One region of the Exiguobacterium sp. s56 genome, then DNA from elsewhere that is predicted to be linked to it. Evidence: riboswitches for the same ligand, from Rfam matches in the RefSeq annotation. Region 1 holds a riboswitch; the other holds the start of a gene.

Evidence for each region. A riboswitch is a leader RNA that binds a small molecule or an ion and turns the genes downstream of it on or off. The one in region 1 is predicted to bind FMN.
Region 2: another riboswitch for FMN. It lies ahead of KNP71_RS08030 (ECF transporter S component); the one in region 1 lies ahead of ribD (bifunctional diaminohydroxyphosphoribosylaminopyrimidine deaminase/5-amino-6-(5-phosphoribosylamino)uracil reductase RibD).

What each region holds. Positions count from the first base shown of each region.
Region 1 covers NZ_JACSLR010000003.1:71,098-75,922, forward strand. The annotation lists gene KNP71_RS04590 (ZIP family metal transporter) at 1-107, opposite strand, end outside; gene ribH (6,7-dimethyl-8-ribityllumazine synthase) at 201-665, opposite strand; gene KNP71_RS04600 (bifunctional 3,4-dihydroxy-2-butanone-4-phosphate synthase/GTP cyclohydrolase II) at 662-1,846, opposite strand; gene ribE (riboflavin synthase) at 1,846-2,487, opposite strand; gene ribD (bifunctional diaminohydroxyphosphoribosylaminopyrimidine deaminase/5-amino-6-(5-phosphoribosylamino)uracil reductase RibD) at 2,468-3,547, opposite strand; FMN riboswitch at 3,700-3,842, opposite strand; gene KNP71_RS04615 (undecaprenyl-diphosphate phosphatase) at 3,937-4,749, opposite strand.
Region 2 covers NZ_JACSLR010000006.1:129,800-134,624, reverse strand. The annotation lists gene KNP71_RS08040 (hypothetical protein) at 1-16, shown strand, start outside; gene KNP71_RS08035 (HesB/IscA family protein) at 58-414, opposite strand; FMN riboswitch at 512-653, shown strand; gene KNP71_RS08030 (ECF transporter S component) at 813-1,400, shown strand; gene KNP71_RS08025 (nucleotidyltransferase family protein) at 1,530-2,057, shown strand; gene KNP71_RS08020 (2'-5' RNA ligase family protein) at 2,149-2,694, opposite strand; gene KNP71_RS08015 (NupC/NupG family nucleoside CNT transporter) at 2,758-3,969, opposite strand; gene KNP71_RS08010 (YuzB family protein) at 4,180-4,416, opposite strand; gene KNP71_RS08005 (NAD(P)/FAD-dependent oxidoreductase) at 4,514-4,825, shown strand, end outside.

The DNA of each region.
Region 1 (4,825 bases):
TTCGTCATGAAGACGATTGCCGCCCCGAGCGCGGTCATCCCCCATGTGAACATCGTCCCGAGCAACGCCTGCATGGCCGGGCTCAGTTGAGCCACCCATTCCCACATCACCATCGCCTCCTTCCACCCTATCCTTTTCCCGGGACGCATGCGTCGCTAACGACAAAAAAGAGGAGAGCTGGTTCGCTCTCCCCCGTCCAATTAAAACGCGCGCATCAAGTTCGCCATCTCGATGGCCGACGTTGCCGCTTCCCAACCTTTGTTCCCGGCTTTCGTTCCAGCTCGCTCGATCGCTTGCTCAATCGTCTCGGTCGTCAAGACACCGAAAATGACCGGTACTTCTGACTGATAACTCGCCTGGGCGATGCCTTTCGCCGCCTCGTTACAGACGTAGTCGAAGTGTGGTGTCGCCCCACGGATGACGGCCCCGAGTGTGATGACGGCATCATATTTCTTGCTCATCGCCATCTTCTTCGCGACAAGTGGGAGTTCGAACGCCCCAGGGACGAATGCGATCTCGACGTCGTCTTGTTCGACGCCGTGGCGCTTCAACGCATCCTTCGCCCCGTCTAGCAAGCGCATCGTGATGAGATCGTTGAACCGTCCGACGACGATTCCGACTTTCAAGCCTTTTCCGACCAAGTTTCCTTCAAATGTATGCATCATGATTCTTCTCCTCCAAAGTGATTCATTTTTTGTTGTTTCGTCATTCGGTACTTCTCGTTCGCCGCATGGGCGCCGACGAGAATCGGGACACGTTCGATGACCGTGATGCCGCACGCTTCTAACGCATCGACTTTTTCCGGGTTGTTCGTCATGAGCCGGACGTTCGTGACGCCGAGGTCACGAAGCATGGCCGCGCTGACCCGGTAATCGCGCAAATCGGCATGAAGTCCGAGCGCAACGTTCGCCTCGACCGTATCAAGCCCTTGTTCTTGTAGTTCGTACGCCTTCAATTTATTGAGCAGACCGATGCCACGCCCTTCTTGTCTCATATACAAGATGACACCGCCTTCGGCTTCCACTTTCGCCATCGCTGTGTCCAGTTGTGGCCCGCAATCGCAACGATGGGACCCGAAGACGTCACCGGTCAGACATTCGGAATGAATCCGGACGAGCGGTGCGTGTTCGATCTCACCTTTGACGAGCGCGACGTGTTCTTCCCGGTCGAGGACGTTCCGATAACCGATCAATCGGAAGTCCCCTTTCACCGAGGGGAGCGAGACGTCCGCCTCTCGTTCGACGAGGTCCGTCTCCATATAGCGAACTAATTCCTCAATCGTGATGAATTTTAAATCATGCGCTTGTGCGACACGTTCAAGGTCCGGCAACCGGGCCATCTCGCCGTCCGGACGGATAATCTCACAGATGACGGCGACTGGTTCACTTCCGGCAAGTCGCGCCAAATCGACCGACGCTTCCGTATGCCCGCGCCGGACGGAGACGCCACCTTTTTTGGCGATGAGCGGGAAGATATGACCAGGACGTTGGAAATCGGCCGGACGGGCGTTGCTATTCGCGAGTTCGCGCACCGTATGGGCCCGCTCGCTCGCCGAGATGCCCGTCGTCGAATCGACGTGGTCGACACTGACCGTGAACGCCGTGCCGTGCGGGTCGGTACTGTTCGCGACCATCGGCTGCAAGTCGAGCCGGACGGCCACTTCTTCAGCGAGAGAAGCGCAGACGAGCCCTTTGCCTTCCGTGATGAGGAAATTCATCGTCTCTGCTGTCATTTTATCCGCGAGGACGACGAAGTCCCCTTCGTTCTCCCGGTCCTCATCGTCGACGACGATGATGGGACGTCCCATCTTCAACTCTTCGACTGCTTCTTTAATCGAGTGAAACATTACCATCCCGCCTTTCCATACCCTTGTGACGCCAGCGATTCGAGCGTCATCGGTTTTTGACTTACGAGTTTTTCCATATACTTAGCCAACATGTCACATTCCAAATTGACCGCATCCCCAGCCTGTTTCATCCCGAGCACTGTCTCACTGTACGTGTGCGGGATGAGCGACAACGTGAAGCCGCGTTCCGTCACATCAAACACCGTCAAGCTCGTCCCGTCGACCGAAATCGAACCTTTCGGGACGATATAACGGAGGAGAGATGGCTCACAGCTGATGTCGACATAGACCGCGTTCGCGAGCGATTGTTTTTTGACGATGCGCCCGACCCCGTCGACGTGACCCGATACGAAGTGACCACCGAAGCGTCCGTTCGCGGGCATAGCCCGCTCCAAGTTAACGTTCGTGCCGGGGCGGACCCCGTCGAGACTCGACGCCTTCAGCGTTTCCGGCATGACATCGACCGAGAAGCTGTCACGATCGAACGTCGTCACGGTGAGACAGATGCCGTTGACGGAGATACTGTCACCGAGCTTCACGTCCTCGAGGACGATTTTTCCGGCGAGCGTGAGCCGGAGGGACGGACCGTTGCGTTTCACTGCCTTGACACTGCCGATTTCTTCAACGATTCCCGTGAACATCGGACTCCCCCTCTCGCATGATGAGTTTGATGTCGGCGCCGACCGTCTCGACCGATTGCACGTCATATCGATTGATTGCATCGAGCGGACCGTCATGATGCGAACGGTAAAATCCGCCCTTGCCGCCGAACACGCGCGGTGACTGGTACATGACCCACTCGTCGATGAACCGTCCGTCCAAGAGTGATGTGACGAGCGTCGGTCCCGCTTCGACGAGCAGACGACCGATGCCGCGTGCGTAGACGTCTTGCAGCACAGCGTCGAGCGACGTGTACGCCGCGAGTTCGACGCCGCGCTCGATGAACGCGTCCCGCTTCGTTTGATCGTCGGACGTCGTGTAGAGTAGCACCGGCACATCGTTCGCCGTCCGGACGAGCTGACTTGACAGCGGCGTGCGTAACTCTCGGTCTAGCACGACCCGGAGCGGTTCCGTCGTCTCGCGGTCGAGCCGGACGGTGAGGGCCGGGTCATCAGCGAGGACAGTGCCGACACCGGTCAAAATCGCATCGACCGACGCCCGCAGTTCATGGACGTCCCGTCTCGCTTCGGTTCCGGTCACCCACTTGCTGTCACCGGTATCGAGGGCGACTTTGCCGTCAAGGCTCGTCGCCGTCTTTAAGATGACATACGGCCGTTTCGTCTCGAGCGAGCGCAAGAACGCCACGTTGAGCGTTCGTGCCTCACTCTCGAGCAGACCGACTTCGACATCAATCCCGGCCGCTTTCAATCGAGCGATGCCTTGCCCTGACACGAGCGGATTCGGGTCGGTCATCGCGATGACGACCCGTTTGATGCCCGACTCTACGACTAAATCGGCACACGGCGGTGTCTTGCCATAATGCGAGCACGGTTCGAGCGTGACATACATCGTGGCGCCATAGGCGGCAGCACCGGCCATGCGGATGGCGTGCACTTCGGCGTGCGCTTCCCCCGCCTTCAAGTGGGCGCCGAACCCGACGACTCGACCGTCCTTGACGACGACGGCCCCGACGCGCGGATTGACGCCGGTCGAAGAGGCGGATTTGGCCAATTGGATGGCTTGTTGCATGTACTGTTGCATAATCTCCCTCCTTGTTTCGTACAAACAAAAAGACCTCAAGGAATGATCCTCAAGGTCTCGGTGGGAGTCGTCCGTCGTCATTTGGGCAAGCCAAATAAGCGTTTTCTTTACAGAAAAACGTACGACGAACTACAGGTCGCGTGGACCTGTCATGTTTCCTTCTCCCATCCAGACTATACTGTCGGCTCTAGAATCGCACTAGATCCACCGTTCGCACACGTGCGACCGGGTCACGGACTTAAGGCTCGCGCCCATCACCGCCGGTTGGGACTTTCACCCGACCCCGAAGGAATATTTGTTTGTACGTCTCCACTTTAGCGCAAAAATAAATGGATGGCAAAACGAAATGCGCAAAAAAAGCGCCGCTCGTGTGAGCAACGCTTTGTAAATCAAGCCAAGAATAAAACGACGAGGAGTCCGACAACCCAGCAATAGAAGGAGAAGTATTTGAGCTCGCCTTTCGCCATGATGTGCTGGAACCATTTGAGCGAGATGGCCGTGAGCGCATACGAGGCGATGAACGCCAAGATGAGCGGTCCGAACAAATCACGTGTTTCTGGATTCGTGAACAACTCCGGTCCCTCTAAAATCGTCACCCCGAGACTGATCGGGATGAACAGGAAGAACGAGAAGCGAAGCGCCGACTCTTGTTTGATGCCGAGCAACATCGCCATGACGATTGTCGCCCCGGAGCGACTGATCCCTGGGATGAGCGCGACCGCTTGAGCGAGACCGATTAAGATGGCGTCGCGGAGCGTGATGCCGCCGTCTCCTTTATTCCCTCGCATATTCCGGATGAACCAGAGCGCGACCCCGGTCAGGATAAGCGTATAACCGACCGTGGCGACGCCGCTGAGCTTCTCGCCAATCCAATCGCCGAACAGGACGCCGAGCACACCGGCTGGGACCGTGGCGACGAGCAAGAGACCAATGAACTTGACGTCGACCATCGTCTCGTCACTGCGGTCCTTTTTAAACAAGAACGTCCACAGACTGACGACGAGACGGACGACGTCCTGCCGATAAATCGTTAACACGGCGAGCAACGAGGCAAAGTTCACGAAAATCTCGAAGGAGAGCCCCGGTAACTCGATATCAAACAGCTCTTGGAAGATGACCAAGTGACCGCTTGATGAGATTGGAATCGGCTCGGTGAACCCTTGAATCAAGCCGAGTAGGAGATAAAATAACCATATTGTCATATCGTAACATCCTCTTTTCTTATTTACATCAATTCCATTATTTTAGCAGACCGTTCGTTTCACTGACCACCCTTTC
Region 2 (4,825 bases), on a different contig from region 1:
TGAAGAGACAGACTGAATACAAAAAAGGCCAATCATGAGACATGATTGGCCTTTCGTTTAGCAATCCCCAGGTGTCCCGGCGTTCGATGCCGTCCGGAAACTCGAGCCGCAACCGCACGTGGCGATGGCGTTCGGATTTTTAATCGTGAAGCCGCCTCCGAGCATCGACTGCTTATAGTCAATCTCGAGACCGTCGACGACCCCGTGATCGGCTTCCGCGACGATGACACGGACACCATAGTGGTCAAACTGAACGTCCTTGTCTGTCTTATCCTCATCAAACCCCATCCCATAAGACAGGCCGGTACACCCGCCCCCTTGCACTTTGATCCGCAAGTACTGGTCGTCGGGGCGTTCGGTCTGTTTCATCATATCGATGACTTGTAATGCGGCTGATTCTGTCAAATGAATCATCTGAACTCCTCCTTCGTTATCTTAACTTCAAGTCAACTGACTTGAGATTTTGTGAAATATCTTGTATAACTAAACTGTAACAAAAAAAATTAAATCGTTCCATCTTCGGGGCAGGGTGAAATTCCCGACCGGCGGTATTGAAGACAAGTTCTTCTCAGCCCGTGAGCGAGCAAGGCGTTGCTTGCTGATTTCGTGAGATTCGAAAGCCGACAGTAAAGTCTGGATGGGAGAAGATGGCGGCATCCGACCGATATCCGGATGTTTTCTTCGGCGTGGTCTAAACACCGATGAGAACATCTATTTCGTATGCGCGTAAACTCTCCCGATTGTTTGATACAATCGGGTTTTTCTATGCGACGGGTGCCATTCATCAAGGAGCGACAAAAGGAGAGATTTTGATGAAAACAACGCGCAACAAACGATTGACAACACTGGTGACGCTATCGATGCTCGGGGCCATTTCTTTTGTCCTCATGCTCTTTAACTTCCCGCTGCCTTTCCTACCACCGTTCCTAAAAGTGGATTTCAGTGACATTCCCGCGCTCGTCGCCGGGATCGTGTTCTCCCCACTCGCAGGCGTCGTGGTCGTCGCTCTAAAAAACGTCCTCTACTATGTCTTCAACGGTGGCGGCGTTCCGGTCGGCGAAGTCGCGAACTTCTTTGCAGGCGTCGCCTTCATGTATCCGGTCGCATGGTTCTACCATAAACGTAAAACGAATAAAGCGCTCGCTTCAGGCCTCGTGGCCGGTACGATCACGATGGCACTCAGCTTGGCAATCTTGAACTATTTGCTCATCTTACCAGCCTACGCGTTCTTCTTCGGCATGACCGAGATGGCGCAACCGGCAGTCAAAACGGACCTCGTCCTATACGGTATCTTGCCGTTCAACTTCATTAAGGCCTTGTTGATCAGCGCCTTGTTCGTCCCACTCTTCCTCAAATTGAAGCCGTGGATCGAACGCCAGCGCATGCAACTTCAAGCGTAACTGACAAGCACCTAGACCGGGGTCTAGGTGCTTTTTGTATAGGTACGCTATGCTAATGAGAGAATAGGAGGAGATGGATTGAACACGACTGAAGATGTGACCCATTTTTTAGAGACTGATGTGGAACTGATGCGTCTGTTGACAATCGTCGCTTCGCTCGGTTTACCCGATTGGTGGATTTGTGCCGGATACGTGCGGGCAAAAATATGGGATGACGCGCACGGCTACGAAGTACCGACGCCGATCGAGGACGTCGATGTCATCTACTTTGACCGATCTCACATCGACGAGGCGATTGAAAAACAGTATGAGGCACAACTGCACGACCTGTTACCGAACGTCCCTTGGTCGGTCAAAAACCAGGCCCGCATGCATCTGGTCAATCAATTGCCACCGTATCAATCTGCGGTCGATGCCTTGGCCCATTTCCCTGAGACGGTCACGGCCATCGGTGTCAGTCTTGGTGCGGGCGGACGCTTGAAGCTGGCCGCCCCTTACGGTATCGACGACATAGTCGAACTAAAGTTACGACCGACCCCGGCCTTTGCGAACGACGCTTCACACCATCATATTTATCGAGCCCGGATCAATAAAAAGAATTGGCAAGCCACTTGGCCGAGACTCCAAGAAGTGGATATACCTCGTCAGGAACGATAAAACCCCACCGTTTCCTGGTCAATCCCTTCTATCGGTCCTAGTCACATATGACAAACCTGACAGAAGAATGCACCTAAGTAACTTAGCTTTGTTACTTTTGTGCGGATAATTTTACTCTATGTAATACTCGAACGTGAATCGGTGTTACTAATTCAATTAATGCCACCTCTACAATTTTTCCAGCTATAGGTTTTACAATATCAGTACAATATTCAAAAGCATCTTTCATCTTTTCTTTAGACAATCTGTTTGCCAGTGTACAGTGCGGAATCCATGAGTCCGGCAAATATAAGGACTCAGCGTTATCATTAAACTCCCCAAATATACAATAATGCTCTAAGTGGAGGCTCCTCAATCCGGATGAGATTGTAGGTGAAAGAAAAAGTGCACTCGATTGAATGAACGTACCCAACGTACTAAATGTTAGATTTATAATCTCCTTCGATTGATAGTAGCTGTCCATCAGTTCGATATACGCCTCAACATTCAAACTACTGTAACTAGCTAATGTTATATGAGGTTGTCGATTCGAGACTTCATATGCATAAGAAGTAATTCCTTCTTGTTTCAAGCCTTCCCATACCTCTTGAATTCGTTTCTCCGTTTGTTCATCAAAAAGCGCTATCATTCCATACATATGTCATTCCTCCCCAAAAAAGAGTGACCACCGAAGTGATCACTCTGAGTATATCGTATTTGATTAGAGAAGCAGACCAGCAAGCGTGGCTGACATCAAGTTAGCAAGCGTACCTGCGAGAATCGCGAGGACACCCATGCGCGCGATATCGTTCCGACGGTTCGGTGCCATTCCACCAAGACCACCGAGAAGGATAGCGAGTGACGAGATGTTAGCGAATCCACAGAGTGCGAACGCGATCATAGCTTCCGTACGTGCCGAGAGGTCACCAGAACCGATGATTGGTGCGAATTCAGAGAAAGCGACGAATTCGTTCAACACGAGTTTTTGTCCGAGGAAGCTACCGAATTGAACAGCATCTGCCCATGGCACACCGATCACGAATGCGAGCGGTGCGAACACATAACCAAGAATCAATTGAAGCGTGAGACCGTCGAAACCGAACAAGCCACCGATTCCACCGAGAATCAAGTTAACGAGCGCGATCAATGAAACGAAGGCGAGAAGCATCGCACCGACGTTCAATGCAAGGAAGAGACCGTCAGAGGCACCGCGAGCGGCTGCATCGACGAAGTTCGCTGCCTTGTTCTCTTCATCTTCAGCGATTTCGATATCGTCATCCGGTACGTCTGTTTCCGGGACGATGATTTTCGCGAACATGAGACCAGCAGGAGCAGCCATGAAGCTCGCTGCGAGCAAGTACTCGAGCGGTACACCAAGAGCAGCGTATCCAGCAAGAACTGAACCGGCAACCGAGGCGAGACCACCGACCATGACAGCGAAGAGTTCCGATTGCGTCATCGTTGGAAGGTAAGGTTTGATGACGAGCGGTGCTTCCGTCTGACCGACGAAGATGTTCGCTGTCGCTGAGAGCGATTCTTTACGTGATGTGCCAAGTGCTTTGGCGAGAGCCGTACCGAGGATACGGATCACCCACTGCATGACACCTACATAGTAGAGAAGTGCGATGAGTGACGACATGAAGACGATAATCGTCAACACTTGGAACGCGAAGACGAAGTTGTCTCCGCCGACAGCTGTACCGAAGACGAAACTAATCCCGGCGTTCGCCGTGTTCAAGACGTTCTGGACGCCTCCTGAGATCCATTCTAACGCGTTACGTCCTACTGTAGTGAAGAGGACGAGGAAGGCGAACGTAAACTGTACCGCGAAAGCGGCAAGCACGGTGCGCCATTTGATGGCTTTACGGTTGGTCGAGAAGATGTAAGCGATTCCAATTAGTGCCAAAATACCAACCACGCTCATGATATTCATTGGTGTTGTGCTCCTTTCATATTGGGGAAACCTGATAATATGATATACCCGAATCGAGATGTGTCCTACCGTTTGAAACGCTTTCTTTTTCTGTTGTTAAACGTCAGACAACCTACATTCGAACCTCTTTGAATATAACAGACCCTTTTTAAAAATGCAACGGGTCAAAACGGTCAAAATAAAAAAAGTTTGAAGGTCCTTCAAACTTTTTCACCATGCCATTTCTTCAATTTTTTCATATACATTCGTCACGAGTTGTTCCGGTGTATCCCCGGTCACGACCTCACCATCGACGAGACAAAACAAGTCAAGCGAACAGACGCCGCAGTAGCCCGTACAGCCATATTCGAAGACGTCTAAGTCTGGATCGGACTCTAATTTGGCGCGGGCGATTTGTGAACCCATCGCTAAATTGGAGGCACAGAACTCAATGATCGGATTCATCATGTCATTCACCCTTCCCCTTTCCTTCAAAGCAGGAAAATGGTTCTTCTACGGCGTATTATAACATGATACAGTTGAAGTGTAACAAAGGGGGATTTTTATGCGCAAATTAGTCGTCTTGGGAGGCGGTTACGGGGGTATGCGTGTAATCGAACGTGTCCTCGGCCATCAGCTGAAGGACGTATCGATCACACTCATCGACCGTCTACCTTACCATGGATTAAAAACAGAGTATTATGCACTTGCGGCGGGGACCGTGTCGGATCGTGACATCCGCATCGATTTTCCAGAAGAGGTCGACTACATATACGGCCAAGTCACCGATATCGATACGGGGGACAAAATGGTCCTGCTCGCGAGCGGGGAAAAAGTGCCGTACGACGACCTCGTCATCGGCCTCGGTTGCGAGGAC